2 regions of the Streptomyces sp. NPDC048639 genome follow, and region 1 is predicted to be linked to the other one. Evidence: riboswitches for the same ligand, from Rfam matches in the RefSeq annotation. Region 1 holds a riboswitch; the other holds the start of a gene.
What was found. A riboswitch is a leader RNA that binds a small molecule or an ion and turns the genes downstream of it on or off. The one in region 1 is predicted to bind cyclic di-AMP.

Region 1 (10,345 bases):
GCGAGCCGCCCCGTGCGGTCCACGCCCTGGCCGAGGCGGACGATCGTCATCCGCCGGTCCAGCTCCTTCAACTCACCGGTTTCCGGGGCGACATCGGCGACCAGCAGGCGGATGGAGTTCGTACCGCAGTCGATCGCGGCGACCCGTGTCATACGCCGTCCTCCTTCTGCTCCTGCGCCGACGCGTTGTGCTCCCGCGCGTCCGACGGGCAGGAGACGCAACGCCCCTTGCGCCACCACTCCGGCAGCATCGCGAGGGCCTCGTCCCCGAGCGGATTGACGCCCGGGCCCGCGGCCAGGGAGTGGCCGACCAGGACGTGCAGGCACTTCACCCGGTCCGGCATGCCGCCCGCGCTGGGGAAGCCCTCCAGCACCCCGATGGCGTCGCGGCGCCGGATGTAGTCCTCGTGCGCGGCGCGGTACGCGGCGGCCAGCTCCGGGTCCTCCGCGAGGCGGGCGCTCATGTCCTTCATGACGCCCTCCGCCTCCAGGGTGCCGATGGCGGAGGCGGCGCGCGGGCAGGTCAGGTAGTAGAGCGTCGGGAAGGGGGTGCCGTCCTCCAGGCGCGGCGCGGTCTCCACCACGTCGGGCAGCCCGCACGGGCAGCGGTGCGCGATGGCGCGCAACCCGCGCGGCACACGGCCCAGTTGCTCGCCGATCGCCTCGATGTCGGCGTCGGTGGGCGGGGTGGGATCGGTCTGGGGAGGGGGCGTGTCCATGCCTGCGCAGATCTCTTCGGTCGAATGGGGAAGTCGGGTACGGACGGGGGGACTTGACAGGGCGGTCAGCCGCGGGCGTCGACGCGGTCGACACCCTCCCAGAGGTTGCTGTACCAGGCCCGGTCGGCCATGCCCCGGCCCTGCGGCCGGCTGCCGTCGTACGAACCGCCGCCGACCACGGTGTAGCCGGTCTCGCCCGGCCTGAGGAAGTGCAGATGCTCACGGGCCTGCCGCTCGACGAACGCCGGGTCCTGCCAGCGCGCCTTCTCGTCGCGCAGCGTCTCCACGGCACGGCGCGCCTGCTCGGCATCGCGCTGCTGCTCGGCGATCTCCGAACGCTGGGAGACCCACTGCCGCATCGGGTACGCCAGGGCGACGACGAGTGAGCAGACGACCAGCGCGAGCAGTGCGGCCCGGCCGGTGAGCCGGCTGCGCCGGGGCGCCTTGCGGGCCTGGGCCCGGTAGACCCGGGCGGCGGCCTGCTCGCCGAGCGCCTTGAGTCTGGTCGCGGTGGAGAACCGCTCCCGGTCCGCGCCCACGTCGCCTCCCTGCTGTCGGATACGTCCGTCCCCGGCCACGGTACGGGACCGCGGCCGGGGACGGACGAAGGCCGGAGCGATGGGCCCGAGGGCTCGTGCCGCCCGTGGGCCCGGCGCTCGTGGGTGGTCAGCCCTTGAAGCGCGGGAAGGCGCTGCGGCCGGCGTACACCGCGGCGTCGTCGAGGATCTCCTCGATGCGCAGGAGCTGGTTGTACTTGGCGACGCGCTCGGAACGGGCCGGGGCGCCGGTCTTGATCTGGCCGCAGTTGGTGGCGACGGCCAGGTCGGCGATGGTGACGTCCTCGGTCTCGCCGGAGCGGTGGGACATCATGCACTTGAAGCCGTTGCGCTGGGCGAGCTCGACGGCGTCGAGGGTCTCGGTCAGCGAACCGATCTGGTTGACCTTGACCAGCAGCGCGTTGGCGGTGTTGTTCTCGATGCCGCGGGCCAGGCGCTCCGGGTTGGTGACGAACAGGTCGTCGCCGACGAGCTGGACCTTGTCACCGAGCTGCTCGGTGATGGTCTTCCAGCCCTCCCAGTCCTCCTCGTTCAGCGGGTCCTCGATGGAGACCAGCGGGTACGCATCGACCAGCTCGGCGTAGTAGGAGGTCATCTCGGCGGCGGTACGGGTCTTGCCCTCGAACGCGTAGACGCCGTCCTTGTAGAACTCGGTGGCGGCGACGTCCAGGGCGAGCGCGATGTCCTGGCCCGGCTGGTAGCCGGCCTTCTTGATGGCCTCGACGATCAGGTCCAGGGCCTCGCGGTTGGAGTCCAGGTTGGGGGCGAAACCGCCCTCGTCGCCGAGGCCGGTGGACAGGCCCCGCTCCTTCAGCACGGACTTCAGGGTGTGGTAGACCTCGGTGCCCCAGCGCAGGGCATCGGAGAAGGACTCGGCGCCGATGGGCGCGATCATGAACTCCTGGATGTCCACGTTGGAGTCGGCGTGCGAGCCGCCGTTGAGGATGTTCATCATCGGGACCGGCAGCAGGTGCGCGTTCGGTCCGCCGAGGTAGCGGAAGAGCGGAAGGTCGGAGGCCTCGGCGGCGGCGTGCGCGACGGCGAGGGAGACGCCGAGGATCGCGTTGGCGCCGAGCGAGGACTTGTCAGGGGTGGCGTCCAGGTCGAACATCGCCTGGTCGATCAGCCGCTGCTCGGTCGCGTCGTAGCCGACCAGCTCCGGGCCGATCTGCTCGATGACGGCGAGGACGGCCTTCTCCACGCCCTTGCCGCCGTAGCGGCTCTTGTCCCCGTCACGGAGCTCGAGGGCCTCGAACGCTCCGGTGGAGGCACCGGAGGGGACGGCGGCACGACCCGTGCTGCCGTCGTCGAGGCCGACCTCGACCTCGACCGTGGGGTTGCCTCGCGAGTCGAGGATCTCGCGGGCTACGACGACGTCGATCGACGGCACGAGCATCTCCTTCTGGGATCTGACGCTGGGACGCAGGACTCGGTGAGTCCCTCTCTGCGGCATGAGCCTAACCGTCCTCGGATCCTCGGCCGTCCTCTGCCCGCCCGCCGAGACGAAAAGGCCCCCAAAGGCCCGTAAAGGTGACCTTTGAGGGCCTTGAATCCGCCGGCCGGCCGGGACCGGTCGGCCCACTGGCCGGCCGGGGGCCGGGTCAGCTCAGGTGGAGACGCTGGCCGGGGAAGATCAGGTCGGCGCGGTCGACGATCTCCTTGTTGAGCTCGTAGAGCTTCTTCCAGCCACCCTCGACGCCCTTGGCGTCGGCGATCGTGCCGAGGGTGTCACCGGGCTTGACCTCGTACTCGCCGTCACCCTTCTTGACCGGCGCTCCGGACGCGTCCTTCGGCGCGGACGGCCCGGCCTCGCCCCGGCGGTCGCTGCGGGCGGCGCGGTCGCTGCGGTCGGCGCGCGCCTCGGCGCCGCCGGCGGAGGTACGGGCGGTGTCCACGTCCGCGTCCGGGCCGCCGGCGGTCAGGCCGCCCGCGCCGGCGCAGGACCAGGCACCCGGCCCCTGCTTGTCGAGCAGCTTCTCCGCGGTGGCGATCTGCTGCTCCTTGGTGGCCAGGTCGGCACGGGACGCGTACTGGGTGCCGCCCGCGGCGGACCAGCTCGACTGCGAGAACTGCAGCCCGCCGTAGTAGCCGTTGCCGGTATTGATGTGCCAGTCGCCGCCGGACTCGCACTGGGCGACCTTCTCCCAGGTTCCGACGGAGGCGGCGCTCGCCGAAGTGGCGCCCATGAGCGGTACGGCGACCGCGGAGCCGGCGACACCGGCGAGTACTGCGATACGAGCCATGGTGGATGGGCGGCGATGCGCGCCGCGCGAGCCCTTGTTGCCGGAAAGCAGCATGGAACATCCCCTCACCGACGCCTGCGAGGTGAGCTGTCGGGTTCGGGCTGTGAGCGGCCCGGCCCGGTGCTCTCGCACCGGTCTTCACCCCTAGCCGTCCGGTCCGCTGTCGCGGCCCTTCCGGCACTTACCTTGGGTCCCCCGCTCCTGCCTACGGCGCTTGCGCGTCGACTGTCCTCCGGCCACCGGCAGGATTAGGCGTGATGGTCGGCGGCGCCCACCGTGCGGCGAGCGGCTTCGACGGTAAGCACACAAGTCCCACCGGTTCAAAAACCGACATCCGGCACCAGGAGCCCCTACTTTTCCTTCTGTTGTCCTTATCTACGCAGGTGGGGACAGGTGCGGGCACACCAGGCGGGCGCAGCACGCCCGTTGGGCCGATGAGATGCTTCTCTCAGTCGCTCCCCAGCGCTGCCCGCACCCGCGAACTAGCGCGCGGACGATTCGAGGTCGAGCGTCTGACCAGGGAGAATGAGGTTCGGGTCGCCGCCGACCACGGACTCGTTGGCCTCGTACAGCGCGGGCCAACCGCCCGCGAGCGAGTGCTTTTCGGCAATTCCCGACAGACTGTCACCCGGTCGGACGGTGTAGTCGCCTTCCTGCTCCGCACGGTCGGAGCCGCTGCCGCGGGAGGCGTGACGGCCGTTCTCGTGGTCCTTGCCCTCGTCCGCCGTGCGGTCCGAGTCGCCCGCACCGCTCCCGGACCCCTCGTCCGCGGGCGCGCCGCGGTGCTTGCCGGCGCCGGATCCGCCGGACGGAGCGGCCGATTCCGAGCCGCCCGGCTCCTGGTCGCCGTAGTCCTCCGAGGGAGCGCCGGATTCGCCGCGGTCCTCGGTGTCGTCGTCGTACGGGGACGATTCCGAGGGGCTGGGCTCGCCGGAGTCCCGGTCGGGAACGGCGGATTCACCGGGGAGCAGGGTTTCGATGGGCCGCGACAGGTCGACGCCGGGATCCACGTCGGGGGCCTCGCCGTCATCGGTGAGGCCGGCGTCCAGCGCGCAGTTCGGCCACGCCTGGGGCCCCTTGGCGTCGAGAATCTTCTCGGCGACGGATATCTGCTGGGAGCGGCTGGCGAGATCGGCCCGGGGCGCGTAGTCGCGACCGCCGTACTCCTCCCAGGTGTTCTGGGTCAGCTGCACTCCGCCGTAGTAGCCGTTGCCCGTGTCCGCGCTCCACAGACCGCCGCTCTCGCACTGCGCGACCCGGTCCCAGGTGTCGGTGTCCGCGGCCTGAGCGCCACCGGCCGCGAGCAGCGGCAGCGCGATCGCCGAACCTGTCACGCCAGCCGTGACGAAGATGGCCGGTGCTTGACGAGGGCGGCGGTGCCGACCGGTCCCGGAACGCATGTGGTGCCTTTCGAGCGAGCGGTGGTGCGAAGCTGCCGCAGAAGGTAGCGAGGTCGGCGTGCTGTCACAAGACGATGTAGTGGAGATCACGCGAAGATCACATAGTTGAAACCCGCTCAAATTTTAGAGGGGGTGAACTCGACCGGAAGCGTGCGCAATCCACGCATGATGAGCCCTCCGCGCCAGCGCAAATCGTCAGGTTCCGCCGCGAGTCGTACGTCGGGAAGGCGCCGGAAAAGTGTGGCGAGAGCGGTCTGTGCCTCCAGCCGGGCGAGCGGAGCGCCCAAACAGTAGTGAATTCCGTGGCCGTACCCGAGGTGCTGGTTGTCGCCGCGGGCGAGGTCGAGCGTGCCGGGATCGGCGAAGCGCGCCGGATCGCGGTCGGCGGCGGCGAGAACCACGAGGACGGGATCGCCGGTGGCGATGGACTGCCCGCCGATGGTGACCGGCTCGACGGCGAACCGCCAGGTGGCGAGCTCCACCGGCCCGTCGTAGCGCAGCAGTTCCTCGACCCCGCTCGCCAGCAGCGTCTCGTCGCCCTCCGCGAGGGCCCGGTGGAGCCGCTCCCGCTGGCCGGGGTTGCGCAGCAGCGCGTACGTGCCGTTGCCGATCAGGTTGACCGTCGTCTCGAACCCGGCGAAGAGCAGGATGAACGCCATCGCCGCGGCCTCGCTCTCGGTGAGGTGCTCGCCGTGATCGCTCGCGCGGATCAGGCCCGAGATGAGGTCGTCGCCGAGGTCGGCGCGCTTGCGATGGATCAACTCGGCGAGATAGCGGCGCATCTTCTTCACCGAACGGGCGACGCCGCCGCGCGGTCCGCCGCCGTGCCGGATCATCATCCCGGCCCAGTCGCGGAAGTCGTCCTGGTCCTCCGCCGGTACGCCGAGCATGTCGCAGATCGCGTAGATGGGCAGCGGGAAGGCGAATTCATGGATGAGGTCGACCTCGCCCCGTTCCGCGAACGCGTCGATGAGACGGTCCGTCAACTCACTGACGCGCGGCGCGAATTCGGCGACGCGGCGCGGGGTGAACGCCTTCGAGACGAGCCGGCGCAGGCGGGTGTGGTCGGGCGGGTCGATGTTGAGCAGATGGGTCATCAACTCGGCGCTGCGCTCACCGGGAATGCCGACCTTCCCCTTGGCGTGCGCCGACCGGCCCGCGGGCGACTCGGCGGACGAACGCTCGTGATGGCGTGCGGGGTTCTTCGACAGCCGCGGATCGGCCAGGGCCTGCTTGGCATCCGCGTACCGGGTGACGAGCCATGCGTCGACCCCGCTGGGCAGCCGGGTCCAGTGCACCGGGGAGTGCTCGCGCAGCCACGCGTAGGCCGGATACGGGTCGGCGGCGAACTCCCAGGTGAAGAGCGCGGGCGGGGTGGTCGGGGCGGGGTTCTCCTCGTGCACGCCTCGACCGTATCCCGGCGCTCGGCCGGGCGGTCCGCGGCGTCCTGCGATCCCATTCGGCCTAACGGCCCGTGACTTGCCGTGTCCGGTCGCGTTGTCGCGGATGCCAACGCCGCCAAGGAGGCGGATTGGTTCCTTTCTGCAGAGGAGAGAAAGAACATGTCACGGATGATCAGGACGCTTGCCGTCACAGCCGCCGCGGGCGCCGTGGTCGCCGGTGCCGCCGGCACCGCCGCTGCCGACTCCGAGGCCACGGGTGCGGCTGTCCGCTCCCCGGGCGCCATCTCCGGCAACGTGCTCCAGGCCCCGATCCACATCCCGGTCAACCTGTGCGGGAACAGCGTCGACGGCGGTGGCCTGCTCAACGCCGCGTTCGGCAACACCTGCATCAACGCCTCGGGCGAAGAGCACAAGGTCGAGAAGAAGAAGCACGACCACAAGAAGCACGACCACAAGAAGCACTCCAAGAAGAAGCACCACTGAGCGAAGTCTCCGCGCAGGTGGTGAGCTCAGGCTTGGCCCTCCCTCCCCGCCCCATCACCCCTGCGCCGGAAACCGGTGGCCTCCCGCGACGACGCGGGAGGCCACCGGCCTTTCCGGACGGACCACAGGCCGGTGGCCTTCCGCACGTGCGGAAGGCCACCGGCCTGTTTCGCGGGGCTGCGTCGTCCGGGCGGCTACGCCGTGACGGCACGCCGGGCTTCGGCGTGCTCCAGCCAGCCCGAGGTGATGAGGTACTGGCCGAGGAGGTAACCGGCCATGACGAGGACCTCGTGGGTCTGCCGTGAGGGCAGCTCGTAACCCGCGGCCTGAAGGCCGATCAGCAGGTCCGATGCGAGAAAGGAACCGGCACCCGCGGCGACCTTGCCGCCGACGCCGAGGGCGGCGGCGCCCATCACCGTCAGCGCGAGGCTGTACCCGGCGACGGGAAGGCGGAGCCGCTCCTCCAGGGACGGGGCCAGCAGCGCGTTGATCGCGGCCCAGCCGCCCAGGCAGGCGAGAGCCGGCCAGGGCTTCCTGACGATGCCGCGGAGCGCGCCGAGCCGGGTGTAGCCGGCGGTGTAGCTGACCTGTGTGCCCAGGAAGGCCGCCATGCCGAGGAGAAACGCGGACTCGTGCTTGTCGAAGAGCAGCGCGGTGTCGCCCGCGGCGGCGAAGGCGAGCCCGGCGACCAGCGCTTTGGGAACGGGCTCGGACGCGTCGTTGCGGCTGCGCAGTACGTGCCCCGCGAGCACGGGCATCAGCAACGGCTTCGCGGCCCGGCGCAGTCCGCGCGGGTTGCCGGCCACGGCGGCCACGTCGGCGGCGGCCAGGGCCCCGAACGCGGCGAGCGCGCCGCGCCCGTGCCCGTCCGGTCGTGCCAACCGCGACACGGCCGCGCCCGCCGCCTCGAGCACGCGCTTCCTGCGGTATCCGCTGCGCTGTCCGGTGATCACCATGCCCGGCAGTCTTCCGAGGCCGGTGACGCCCCGTCAACGCCCCGGCCCTGTGACCTCCCGCTCGCCCGCGGCCCCCGGCGGAGCACCGCACCCGGCGGCGGGGGGTTCGCGGTGGCGTCAGCCCGTGCCGTGCCCACTGCCGCCGCGGTCCCACTTGCGCCCCTCCGGCTCGCCTTCGTCGGCGGCCGACTCCGAGGGGGTGTTGTCGAACTCGTACGGCATGTGGCGCACACCGTTTTGCGGCACGTCGTGCGGCCTGCGGCGCTCCTGGAAGTCCGTCCGCGGGCGTGCCACGTCCTGGTGGCCCGGCCCGTGGTTCTCGGGCGAGGAGCCCGACTCGTGCTCCTCGTGCGTGCCCCAGGCGCCGCCCCGCGGCTGCGGGTCCTTGGACGGCTCCGGCTCGCGGGAACGCACCCGCAGACCGAGGATCACCGCTCCGACCAGCAGGATCACCACGAAGATCCCGACGACCAGAGGAGCGATCCCGACCAGGTAGTCCCGACGCGCGGCGAATTCCATGGTCAGCTCGAACATGGCTCACGAGTACCCGGGCCGGGGGAAGTCAGTCGGTCCCTTCGGCCGTACGGATGGCGTCGCGGTAGGCCCGGGCGGCGGCGCGCAGAGCGGACTCGGGATCCGTGCCCTCCGCCTCGGCCCGTGCCGCCAGCGCCAGGAGCTGCTCGCCGACGTCTCCCCCGCCCGGGGACGCGGGCAGATCGACCGCCAGGCCCGCAGTCCGTACCCGGGCGGCGAGCTTGGAGGCGAGCGCGAGCGCGGGCTGGCCCAGCGGAATGCCGTCCGTGACGGACTCGCGCTGCTTCTCGACGGCCTTGGTGCGCATCCAGTGCGCCTTGACGTCCTCCGAGGTCTCGGCCGTCTCGGTCCCGAAGACATGCGGGTGCCGGTGGATGAGCTTCTCGACGATCGTGCCCGCCACGTCGTCGATCGAGAACGGCTCGTCCGGGTCCTCCTCGGCGATACGGGCGTGGAAGACGACCTGCAGCAGCACGTCGCCCAGCTCCTCCCGCAGCTCGTGCCGGTCGCCTGCCTCGATGGCCTCGACGAGCTCGTACGCCTCCTCGATCCCGTACTTGGCCAGGCCTTCATGGGTCTGTGTGCTGCTCCACGGGCAGGCGGCGCGGATGGTGTCCATGACCTGGACGAGGTCCAGCAGACGGGCGCCGGGCAGGTCGTACGAGGCCGGCAGCAGTTCGAGGTCCGGCATCCGCTCACGGCCCGAACCGGCCATCCTGGCCAGGCCGTCGGTGAGGTCCGGATCGCCCTCGCCGGAGGGGATGACGACCGTGGTGCGTCCGCCCCGGCAGTACTCGACCAGATCGCGCGCCGAGGGGACCACATGCTCGATGTCCAGCCCCGCCTCGTGCAGATACGGGAGCTGCGGATGGTCCGGATCCGGGCACACGATGCGGTCGGCGCCGCGCAGGGCCTGCCATGCGGGCCAGGAGAGCAGGCCCGGGGCGACCCGGTGGCTGGTGGTGAGGAGGACGATGCGGCCGGCGGACTCGGCGGGTTCGTCGGCGCTGTTCACGGGTGGGCTCACGTTCACGGGTCGAACGTAACCCACCCGTCAGGCCCCCTGGAGCGACCTGATGTCGTCGATGTGGTCCTCGACCCAGCTCCGCACATGACCGAGCGGTTCGGCGACGCTGCGCCCCAGATCGGTCAGGCCGTACTCGACGTGCAGGGGGACGGCCGGGTAGATGGTGCGGTCGACGAAGCCGTGGTCCTCCAGGCGGCGCAGGGTGCGCGTCAGCACCTTGGGGCTGATGCCCTGCAGCCGCCGCTGGAGTGCCCCGAACCGCTGCGGTCCGTCCTCCATCGCGCCGATGGCCAGCGCCGCCCACTTGTTGGCGAGCAGTTCGAGCACGAAGCGGCAGGGGCACTGGTCGGCGTAGACGTCGTGGACCTCGTGCCGGCCCGTGGTGCAGTCGGTGGTCATGGCGGCTGCGCGCCTCCGTTCCGAATCCGTCGTCCTGAATCCTTCAGGACCGCTTTCCAAAAGATAGTAGACGCCCTTGCGGGTAACTACACCCATGCGGATACGTTCCTCGGCGTAACGGCCGGGCACTCGCCCACGGCCGTCGACCACCCCTTTCAGGAGATGCGTGATGAGCAACGCCCAGACGTCCCCGGCCATGCGCGCGGTCGTCCAGGACACCCTCGGCGGACCCGAGGTCCTGCGCGTGACCGAGGTGCCGCGGCCGGAGCCGCTGCCGACCGAAGTGCTGGTGCGCGTCCACGCCGCCGGGGTGAACCCGGTCGACTGGAAGACCCGGGAGGGCGGGGGGATGGCCGGAGTGCTGGGCGAGCCCCCGTACATCCTGGGCTGGGACGTCTCCGGTGTCGTGGAGCGCGTGGGCTTCGGTGTGCACACGCTGAAGGAGGGCGACGAGGTCTACGGGATGCCCTGGTTCCCGCGCCAGGCCGGGGCGTACGCGGAGTATGTGACCGCCCCCTCGCGGCAGTTCGCCCGCAAGCCCGCCTCCCTCGGCCACCCCGAGGCCGCCGCGGTGCCGCTGGCGGCGCTCACGGCCTGGCAGGCGCTCACCGACACCGCAGGGGTG
Region 2 (10,544 bases), on a different contig from region 1:
TGATGCTGCCCGGCTCCCGCGTGCTCATCCATCAGCCGGCCCTGCCGGAGCCCGTCGAGGGCCGGGTGAGCGACCTGGAGCTCCAGGCCGCGGAGTTGCTGCGCATGCGGGCGATGCTGGAGGAGTTGCTCGTACGGCACACGGGCCGGCCACCCGAGCGGATCGCCGCCGACATCGAGCGCGACACCGTCTTCGATGCCGAAGCGGCCCTGAGTCACGGGCTCGCGGACCGCATCGTGCAGCACCGCAAGGGGACGCCCGGCCTCCCGGCCGGCGGGCGGTGATCGGCGTGCTGCCACCCGAACTGCCTCCGCTGCCCGCCCTGACGCGCGCCGAGTGCGATCTGGTGGACCGTTACCTGGAGGTACTCGATCTGCTGGGCCGCATCAACCCGGCCCGCTCCTGCGACACGTACGGCGGGCTGCGCGCCGCACAGGCCCTGGTCGGCAGGGCGGCGGCACTGCGGGACGCGCTGACTCTGATGCACGAGCGCGGGGAGAGTTCGATCCACGCCGCGACTCTGGCGCGCGCGTTGCGGGTGCTTGACGGAGAGCGGCGGGTGGGGCGCCTCACCCTCCCTCCGGAAGCGGAGAGTTGACGACCCGTCGCCCGGAACGGCGGCTCGGTACGGCCGAACGTGTACGCCCGATCGACGTACCGTCAGCTCCGTACGAGACATTGATCGACTTGCGATCGGACGACGGAGGGGAGTGCGGTGCACACCGCCCCTCGCCTGGTACGGGGCCTGCCGAGGAACCGGATCCGGCAGCGGGAAAACCCTCTGGACCGCTAAATGCGTCAAATGTGACTAAGGTCCAAAGTGGCCGTTTCGATCGGAAATCTTCCGGTTCTTGCGTGACGATCCGTTAGACGACAAGCCCCCGCCATCGCGGTGGGGCGGTCCGTGCGGACGCCGAGTCCTGCCGCCGCACGGATGCCCGGTCGACACGAGTGGATCGGCAGGAGTGGAGGACCCGAGCAGTCCGGGGCGCCGGGAGTACCGGCCGCTCCTTGGGGTGAAGCCGCTGCGGCGGCCGGGCATTCTTCGCCTGCCCGAACCCGACAGGTCACCCTTCACAGGCGGCTGACGAAGGGGTGCGCATGACCGCGCATGCACAAGTCCCGTCCCTCCTCGGCCGGGCCGGCGCCGCTTCGGCGCTCACCCTGGCAGCCGTCGGCGGCGCGCTCCTGGCGCCGGGCTCCGCCGGGAAGGCGTACGCAAGTCCACCGCCCGGCCCGGACTCGTCCCAGATCCGGAGCGACACGGCCGGGGCAGGAGTGTCCGGAATCGAGCAGCAGATTTCCGGCACGGATCCGTTCTCCGACACGGACGACGAGTCGTCCCTCAGCGGCTCAGGGGGCGGAAGACCACCCGAATCCCTGCCGGGCATGCCCGGCATCAGACCCGACGGAGCGCCGCCTTCCGCAGAGCCGGACGAGGGGGGAGCACCGCAGCAACAGTCCCATCCGCCCCGGAAGGAACCGTCGAAGCCGGACCGGTCCGACCAGGGCGGACAGGGCGGGAAGCAGGCGGCGCACCGCCCCGAAGCACCGAAGGCGGAGAAGCCCGCCAAGGCTCGGCAACCGCAGCAGCTCGGGACACGGGCCCTCAACGTCGCCCACTCCAAGCGGGGCGCCCCCTACCGCTACGGTGCCACCGGCCCGGGGAGCTTCGACTGTTCGGGCCTGACCGTCTACGCGTACAAGTCCGTGGGCAAGAGCCTGCCGCGGACGGCGTCGGCGCAGTACAACTCGACCCGCCGCATCCCGGCCTCCAGCCGCCGCCCCGGCGATCTCGTCTTCTTCGGCGCCGGACGCGGGGTCTACCACGTAGGTATCTACGCGGGTGACGGGAAGGTCGTGCACTCGCCCAAGGCCGGTTCGGTGGTGAGAGTCGATCCGATCTGGTCGAACGACGTCGCCTACGGCCGGGTGGACTGAGGCCCCCTCGCACGGCTCGGTGCGCACACATCCGTGCGCACCGGGCCGCCGCGGTCCTGACGACCACGGCATCCGGCCGCGTACGGGACCAAGGCACCCGAGGGATCCGGTCGAGTACGGAGGGCCGGTCAGTACGGGAGCCGGCCGGGTACGGGCCGACAGGGACCGGAACCGGCCAACTGCGCTCGCCCGTCAGGGAGTCGGGACCGGCCAGGGAAGCGCGATCCAAACGGTCTTGCCGCCCTCCGCCGTCGGCGTGACGGAGAGCCTGCCACCGGACTCGGCCGTGAGGCTGCGGATGATCACCATCCCCCGGCCGTTGTCCTGCTGCACTGCGGCGGGCAGCCGCCTCGGTCTTCGCGGATGGCTGTCGGTGACACCGATGCGCAGTTGCTCGTCGCGATCGAGCCGGATGTCCACGGTGAAGGTGGGCGACTGGCCGAGCGTGTGCACCACGGCGTTGGTGGCGAGTTCGGACACGATGAGGCGCACGGTGTCGGCGCACTCCGCGCCCTCCGGCAGCCCCCACTCGGCGAGGACGGTGCTGACGTACCGGCGGGCCGCCGTGACGGAGGCGGGGTCGCTCGGGTAGGTGATGGATGCTTCATGATGGTCTGCCATCGCGGACGCGGTCCCTTTCCCGCCGAGGCCCGGGGTCCGACGCGTTGTACGCATACGGAGACGACGTCGGAGCCGCCCTCCGGCGACCCCTTCGGCCAGAGTGCCACCGATGTGCCCGGTGCGGGGGGCGATCGACCGCGATGTGCATATATCTGTCCCTCGATGCGGTGAACTCTTCGCCGGAAACCCGCATTTGGGCTCACACTGACGCACGGGCGGGCGCGCGACGCCGCCCGCCAGCGGCACCGGAGGGAGCGCGAGGAGCCCATGCAGCACGGTCCGGCGGTGCGCCGCCGCAAGCTCGGCGAAGAGCTGCGGCGCCAGCGCGACATCGCCGGTCTGACGAGCGGCGAGGCCGCTCGCCTGGCCGGCTGGCACCAGTCGAAGGTGAGCCGGATCGAGACGGGGCGCAGCGGCGTCAAGTCCGAGGACGTGACCCGTCTGCTGGATGTGTACGGGGTGACGGATCCGGAGCTGCGCTCACTGCTCGCGGCTCTGGCCAACTCCGATGCCAATGGCGGGCAGCGCGCGTGGTGGCACGCCTATCGCGAGCTTCTGCCCTCCGCCTACCGGGACTTCATCAGTCTGGAGGCGGAGGCCGAACGCGCCCGGACGCTGGAGACGCTGGTCGTGCCGGGACTGCTCCAGACGCCCCGCTACGCCCGTGCCGTGACGCGCGCCGCGCTCGCGTCGCTGCCGGCCCGGCGCATCGACGAGCTGGTGGACGTACGGATCGCGCGACAGGACGTGCTGCGGGCGAACCCTCCGCTGGAGCTCCACGCGGTGCTGGACGAGGCGGTGTTGCGGCGGGAGGTCGAGTCTCCCGAGGTGATGGCGGAGCAGCTGGAACATCTGGTGGAGGTCGGTTCGCTGCCCCAAGTCCGGCTCCAGGTGCTGCCGTTCACGCACGGCTTGCACATCGGCGTGACGGGGCCTTTCGTTATTTTCTCATTTCCGGTCAGTTCTGATCTGGATGTGGTCGTTCTCGACCACTTGACGAGTAGCCTCTACCTCGAACGGAAAGAGGATCTCAGGGCGTACAGCGAGGCATTCGACACGCTGCGGGGGCGCGCCCTCCCGTGTGACGACTCGTTGGCCTTCATCGCCGCCATCGGCGATCCCCTGAGGAGGCGCAGTGCCCACCCCCCACGAACAGCCCACCCCCCACACCCCGTACATACCCTCCAGTGACCGCCTGCCCGGCCTGAACTGGCGCCGCAGCAGCCGCAGCACCGGCATGAACAACTGCGTGGAGACGGCCGTTATCGGCACGGCCACCGGAATGGGATACTCCGGGAGTTCCGGCCGGTCCCGGGTCCGCGTGGCCGTACGCGACTCCAAGGACACGGCCGGACCCGCGCTCCTCTTCTCCCCCGCCGCATGGCGGATGTTCGTACGGGACGTCCGGGCCGGGTGGTTCGACATCCGGACCTGACCGCGCCCCAGAGGCGGCACCGGCGGCCGGGACGACTCGTCAGGCCGCCGGTGCCGCCGCGACGATCACCGCGACCGCGTCCTCGATCTGCGTGTCCGTGAGGTCGGCGCGGGCGGTCAGCCGCAGTCGCGAGATGCCGTCGGGCACGGACGGCGGGCGGAAGCAGCCCACCACCAGCCCCGCGGCGCGGCAGTCGGCGGCCCAGCGGACCGCCGCATCCGGAGAGGGGGCCCGCACCGAGACCACGGACGCGTCCGGGCGGACGGCGGTCAGCCTTGCCTCCGTGAGCCGGCGATGCACTTCGGAGGCGACCGTACGGGCACGCGCCGCACGCTCGGGCTCACGGGCCAGCAGCCGCAGGCTCGCGAGCGCCGCGCCCGCCGCGGCCGGAGCGAGCCCGGTGTCGAAGATGAACGTCCGGGCCGTGTTGACCAGATGCTCGATCACCCGCGCCGGGCCGAGGACGGCACCGCCCTGGCTGCCCAGGGATTTCGAGAGGGTGACGGTGGCGACGACATCCGGGGCGCCAGCGAGCCCGGTCGCGTACAGCGCACCCCGCCCGCCGTCGCCGAGCACGCCCAGCCCGTGGGCGTCGTCGACGAGCAGCGCCGCTCCGTGCGTACGGCACGCGGCGGCCAATTCCCGCAGCGGCGCCGCGTCCCCGTCGACCGAGAAGATCGAATCGGTGACGGCCACTGCCCTTCCGTCGTGCCCGTCCAGCGACTTGGCCACGGCGCCCGGGTCGGCGTGCGGTACGACGGCGGTCTCGGCACGCGAGAGCCGGCAGCCGTCGATGAGCGAGGCGTGGTTCGCCGCGTCGGAGACGACGAGGGTGTCCCGGCCGCTGAGCGCGGTGACGGCGGCGAGGTTGGCGGCATAGCCCGAGGAGAGGACGAGAGCGGCCTCGAATCCGCAGAAGGCCGCCAGCTCGCTCTCCAGCTCGGCGTGCAGCTCGGTGGTGCCGGTGACCAGACGCGAACCGGTGGAACCCGCGCCCCAGCGCCGGGCGGCATGGGCGGCGGCGCTGGTGACCTCGGGATGGCGGGACAGACCCAGGTAGTCGTTGCTCGCCAGATCGAGAAGCGGCGAGTCGGCGGCGCGCGGACGCAGGGCGCGTACGAGCCCGGCACGGCGGCGCGCCTGCGCCTGCTCGTCGATCCAGTCGAACGGGTCGTGGGGCATCGGGCCGTCCCTCGCGTCGGTCACAGAAGCCCGGGCGGTCCCGGGATGAGGCTGCGTCCCAAACCGTAATGGGCGGGCGGACCGGTCATGGTGTGGCAATACACACACCTCATTCGGGGCCTGTTGTGCGGTCCCTCCTTGGCCGGGAGCCGTGCCGTAGGCGAGGATCAGCGCCATGGAGCTGCTGAACACGCTGGTGGACAAGGGGCTGCGACGAGAGCTGCCCACCCGGGACGAGGCCCTCGCCGTGCTGGCCACATCGGACGACGACCTGCTCGATGTGGTGGCGGCCGCCGGGAAGGTGCGCCGTCAGTGGTTCGGGCGGCGGGTGAAGCTCAACTACCTCGTCAACCTCAAGTCCGGCCTGTGCCCGGAGGACTGCTCGTACTGTTCCCAGCGGCTCGGTTCGAAGGCCGAGATCCTCAAGTACACCTGGCTGAAGCCGGACGAGGCCGCGGCCGCGGCGGGCGCGGGTGTCGCGGGCGGCGCCAAGCGCGTGTGCCTGGTCGCCAGCGGGCGCGGTCCGACCGACCGTGACGTGGACCGGGTGTCGAAGACGATCGAGGCCATCAAGGAGCAGAACGAGGGCATCGAGGTGTGCGCCTGCCTGGGGCTGCTCTCCGACGGGCAGGCCGGCCGGCTGCGCGACGCGGGTGCCGACGCGTACAACCACAACCTCAACACCTCGGAAGCCACATACGGGGACATCACGACCACCCACACCTACGCGGACCGCGTCTCGACCGTGCAGCAGGCACAGGCCGCCGGGCTGTCCGCCTGCTCCGGGCTGATCGCCGGCATGGGCGAGACGGACGAGGACCTGGTGGACGTGGTCTACGCGCTGCGCGACCTCGACCCCGACTCGGTACCGGTGAACTTCCTCATCCCCTTCGAGGGCACACCGCTGGCCGAGGAGTGGAACCTCACCCCGCAGCGGGCCCTGCGCATCCTGGCGATGGTGCGGTTCGTCTGCCCGGACGTCGAGGTACGGCTCGCGGGCGGGCGCGAGGTGCATCTGCGCTCGCTGCAGCCGCTGGCGCTGCACCTCGTCAACTCGATCTTCCTCGGCGACTACCTGACGAGTGAGGGCCAGGCGGGCAAGGCCGACCTCGACATGATCGCGGACGCGGGCTTCGAGGTGGAGGGCGCGGGATCGACGACGCTTCCCCAGCACCGGGTGGACGCCCTTGCGCAGTCCCTGGCGGAGGCCGGTGGCGGGTGTGGTTCGCACGGCGGAGGCGGTTGTGGTTCGCATGGCGGAGGCGGCTGCGGGCCGTGCGGTGACGGCGAAGGGACGGCGCCCGAGCAGGCCCCGGAGCGTGCGCCCGAGCAGGCGACGGCGGCTGCGGCCGGGTCGGCCCGTGCGGACCTCGTGACGGTGCGCCGCCGCGGCGCGGGCACGGACGTCGCCCCCAATGCGTGAGCATCCCGCGGGCGGGACCCCGGCGACGGGATCCGCAGGAGACGCGGCCGGCGCGGGGTCCGCGGACCCCGCGCTCGCGGACGTTCCAGCGCCCCGGCCGCTGACCACCGGCGAGGTGCTGGCCCTCGACCGGCAGCACGTGTGGCACCCCTACGGCCCGATGCCGGGGCGTCAGGAGCCGCTGGTCGTCGCGTCCGCGTCGGGCGTACGGCTGCGGCTTGCCGAACCGGCCGAGGGCCGCACCGAGCTGGTCGACGGCATGGCGTCGTGGTGGTCGGCGATCCACGGCTACAACCACCCCGTCCTCAACGAGGCCGCGCACGCGCAGCTCGGGCGGATGAGCCATGTGATGTTCGGTGGGCTCACGCACGAGCCCGCCGTGCGGCTCGCCGCACGGCTCGTGGAGATCACGCCCGAGCCGCTGCAGCACGTCTTCCTCGCCGACTCCGGCTCGGTGTCCGTCGAGGTCGCGGTCAAGATGTGCCTGCAGTACTGGCGGTCCGCGGGCAAGCCCGCCAAGCAGCGGCTGCTGACCTGGCGCGGCGGCTACCACGGCGACACCTGGCAGCCGATGGCCGTGTGCGACCCGGACGGCGGGATGCACCGGCTCTGGTCCGGAGTCCTGCCGCAGCAGATCTTCGCCGACGCGCCACCGGCCGGTTTCGAGGCCGAGCCGGACGAGGCGTACGCGGCGCATCTGCGGGAGCTGATCGGGCGTCACGCCGATGAGCTGGCCGCGGTCATCGTCGAGCCGGTGGTCCAGGGCGCGGGCGGCATGCGCTTCCACTCCCCCGGCTATCTGCGGGTGCTGCGGGAGGCGTGCGACGAGCACGACGTCCTGCTCGTCCTGGACGAGATCGCGACCGGCTTCGGACGTACCGGCGCACTGTTCGCGGCCGAGCACGCCGGGATCTCGCCCGATGTGATGTGCCTGGGCAAGGCCCTCACCGGTGGCTATCTGACGATGGCGGCGACCCTGTGCACCTCGCGGGTGGCCGACGGGATCTCGCGCGGCGAGGTCCCCGTACTGGCCCACGGCCCGACCTTCATGGGCAATCCGCTGGCCGCGGCCGTCTCCGAGGCCTCGATCGATCTGCTGCTGGGCCACGACTGGCAGCAGGAGGTGAAGCGGATCGAGGCGGGTCTGCGGGACGGTCTGGCGGAGGCGCTGGAGATGCCGGGCGTCCGGGACGTCCGCGTGCTGGGCGCGATCGGTGTCGTCCAGCTCGACCACGAGGCGGACATGGAGGCGGCGACGCGGGCCGCGGTGCGCGAGGGAGTCTGGCTGCGGCCGTTCCGCGACCTGCTCTACACGATGCCGCCGTACATCACCGGTGACGACGACGTGGCCGGGATCTGCGCGGCGGTACGGGCGGCGGCTGCGGCGGGCTGACCACGGCTCCGGGACGTCCAGGCGTCCAGGCGTCCAGGCGTCCAGGCGTCCAGGCGTCCAGGCGTCCAGGGCACGGTAACGACGAAAGGCACACGAGCGGTCATGACGGTTCTCGTCATCACGGGGACGGGCACGGAGATCGGCAAGACGGTCACCACCGCGGCGGTGGCGGCTCTCGCGGCCCGCCAGGGCCGGTCGGTGGCCGTGCTCAAACCCGCGCAGACAGGCGTGGCCGAGGGCGAGCCGGGGGACGCGGCGGAGGTCGCACGGCTCGCCGGACAGGTGACGACATCCGAACTCGCCCGGTTTCCCGAGCCGTTGGCGCCCGATACCGCGGCCCGGCGTGCGGGGCTGGCCCCTGTGGGCCCGCGGGCGGTGGCCGAGGCGGCGGAGAAGCTGGACGCCGACCACGACCTGGTCCTGGTCGAGGGCGCGGGCGGACTGCTCGTACGGTTCGACGATGAGGGCGGCACGCTGGCCGACGCGGCCCGGCTTCTGGGCGCCCCCGTTCTGGTCGTGGCTCAGGCCGGCCTCGGCACGCTCAACGTCACGACGCTGACGGCGGAGGCGCTGCGGGCACGGCAGTTGGAGTGCGCGGGCGTGGTGATCGGGAGCTGGCCCGCGGCACCGGGCCTGGCGGATTGCTGCAACCTCGCCGACCTTCCGGCCGCGGCGGGCGCTCCGTTGCTCGGGGCGATCCCGGAGGGGGCGGGGGCTCTCTCCCCCACCGACTTCCGCGCGGCCGCGGGTTCATGGCTGGCGCCGCGACTGGGCGGCGCGTGGGACGCGTTGGCGTTCACGGCTCGGGCGGCGGCGGACACGGGAACCCACCAGCCGTAGCCCCCCAACGCGCACGCCTTGCCCACCTCGTACACGGCCTCGTACGCGTCTCCGCGCGCTACCGGTCGTGGGGTGGGTGCGGGGGCGGGGGCGGGATCGTGTCGACTCCCGGGGCGGGCTCCGGCCAGACCAGCAGGACCGGGCACGGCGCATGATCCACGATGAAGCGGCTCGCCGGACCGAGGCTGTGCGGCCCCAGATGGGACCTGTCGCCGTCGCGGGCGAGGATGAGCAATTCGGCGTCCTCGGCGGCCGCGACCACCTCGCGTTCGACGCGGCCGGTGCGTTCGAGCCGGGTGCAGGGGCGGCCGATGCGGTCCGCCGCCGCGGTGAGCAGGTCTTCGGCAGAGGCTGCGGCGAGGTGTTCCAGCCGGGTGCCGGGGTCGCGTTCGGGATGCCCTCGGCCGAGCAGCCCCGCGTACGCCCCGTGCCCGGCGCCCGCGACGTCCGGGTCGGTCACGTGCAGCAGGACGGGATCAGCGCCTTCGGGCGTATGCGTACGCGCCGCGTCGACGCACGCGGGCCAGGTGCCTTCGACGATCCAGGCGATGACGTTCACGGGGATCAGCCTCCGATGACGTGCAGCGACGCCCACAGTGCCACGACCGCGGCGACCAGCGCAGCAGGAACGGCCCGCAGACCGAGCCGGGTGAACTCGCCCAGGCCGATGTCCGTCTCGTGCTCGCGGACGATCCGGCGCCAGAGGAGTGTGGCCAGGGATCCGGTGTAGGTGAGGTTGGGCCCGATGTTCACCCCGACGAGCACGGCGAGTACGGCGCCGGGACCGGACGGAACGGCCAGGGGCACCAGTACCAGGACGGCCGGCAGGTTGTTGATGACGTTCGCCAGGACGGCGGCGAGCACGGCGATGCCGAGGAGCGCCGGCAGCCCGGTGCCCTCGGGGATCAGATACCCGAGCGCGTCCGCGAGCCCGTTGTCGACGACGGCCCGCACCACGATCCCGAGGGCGACGACGAACGCGAGGAACGGCACCGCGGCGGACCGTACGAGCGCGACCAGGGTGGTACGCCGCCGGATCAGCGCCCGTACGGCGAGCACACCGGCCCCGGCCGCCGCCGCCCACGCCGGGTCCACCGAGAGCGCCGAGGCGAGCACGAACCCGGCCAGGGTGCACACCACGGTGACGAGCGCGAACACCGGGACCTCGGGCTCCCCGGTGACGGCCGCCGCTTGCGCCCCGGCGTCCAGGTCGGTGGCGAAGAATCGCCGGAAGACCAGGTACTCGACCCCGATCGCGGCCAGCCAGGGCAGGGTCATCAGCGCCGCGAAGCGGGTGAAGCTCAGCCCGCTCGCGGCGAAGGCGAGCAGGTTGGTCAGATTGGACACGGGCAGGAGCAGCGAGGCCGTGTTGGACAGATGCGTACAGGCGTAGACATGCGGTTTGGGACGTGCGCCGAGCCGCGTGGCGGTCGCGAAGACCACCGGGGTCAGCAGCACGACCGTGGCATCCAGGCTGAGCACCGCCGTGATGACGGAGGCGGCCACGAAGACCTGGGCCAGCAGACGGTGCGACCGTCCCGCGGCCGTACGGGCCATCCAGGCGCCGCAGGCGCGGAACAGGCCCTCGTCGTCGCACAGTTGGGCCAGCACGAGGACGGCCGCCAGGAAGCCGATCACCGGACCCAGCTGCTCCGCCTCGGCACGGGCATGGTCCGTCGACACGGCTCCCGTGGCGATCACCAGGAGCG

Region 2: linked by a shared signal. The riboswitch ahead of ACGFNH_RS04770 (C40 family peptidase) and the one ahead of ACGFNH_RS17385 (transglycosylase family protein) in region 1 are both predicted to bind cyclic di-AMP.

The regions. Positions count from the first base shown of each region.
Region 1 is NZ_JBICVP010000006.1:6,101-16,445, forward strand. Features, by position in the region: gene ACGFNH_RS17365 (exopolyphosphatase) at 1-152, opposite strand, end outside; gene ACGFNH_RS17370 (DUF501 domain-containing protein) at 149-718, opposite strand; gene ACGFNH_RS17375 (septum formation initiator family protein) at 784-1,257, opposite strand; gene eno (phosphopyruvate hydratase) at 1,385-2,665, opposite strand; gene ACGFNH_RS17385 (transglycosylase family protein) at 2,877-3,572, opposite strand; cyclic di-AMP (ydaO/yuaA leader) riboswitch at 3,576-3,741, opposite strand; gene ACGFNH_RS17390 (transglycosylase family protein) at 4,001-4,852, opposite strand; gene ACGFNH_RS17395 (cytochrome P450) at 5,035-6,321, opposite strand; gene ACGFNH_RS17400 (chaplin) at 6,481-6,804, shown strand; gene ACGFNH_RS17405 (lysoplasmalogenase) at 6,999-7,760, opposite strand; gene ACGFNH_RS17410 (DUF6479 family protein) at 7,878-8,294, opposite strand; gene ACGFNH_RS17415 (nucleoside triphosphate pyrophosphohydrolase) at 8,323-9,327, opposite strand; gene ACGFNH_RS17420 (winged helix-turn-helix transcriptional regulator) at 9,349-9,720, opposite strand; gene ACGFNH_RS17425 (NADP-dependent oxidoreductase) at 9,890-10,345, shown strand, end outside.
Region 2 is NZ_JBICVP010000002.1:94,935-105,478, forward strand. Features, by position in the region: gene ACGFNH_RS04760 (ATP-dependent Clp protease proteolytic subunit) at 1-284, shown strand, start outside; gene ACGFNH_RS04765 (hypothetical protein) at 290-598, shown strand; cyclic di-AMP (ydaO/yuaA leader) riboswitch at 902-1,099, shown strand; partial or broken gene ACGFNH_RS04770 (C40 family peptidase) at 1,594-1,941, shown strand; gene ACGFNH_RS04775 (ATP-binding protein) at 2,134-2,562, opposite strand; gene ACGFNH_RS04780 (helix-turn-helix domain-containing protein) at 2,830-3,753, shown strand; gene ACGFNH_RS04785 (DUF397 domain-containing protein) at 3,698-3,997, shown strand; gene ACGFNH_RS04790 (8-amino-7-oxononanoate synthase) at 4,037-5,179, opposite strand; gene bioB (biotin synthase BioB) at 5,355-6,602, shown strand; gene ACGFNH_RS04800 (adenosylmethionine--8-amino-7-oxononanoate transaminase) at 6,595-7,995, shown strand; gene bioD (dethiobiotin synthase) at 8,098-8,835, shown strand; gene ACGFNH_RS04810 (universal stress protein) at 8,894-9,394, opposite strand; gene ACGFNH_RS04815 (SLC13 family permease) at 9,400-10,544, opposite strand, start outside.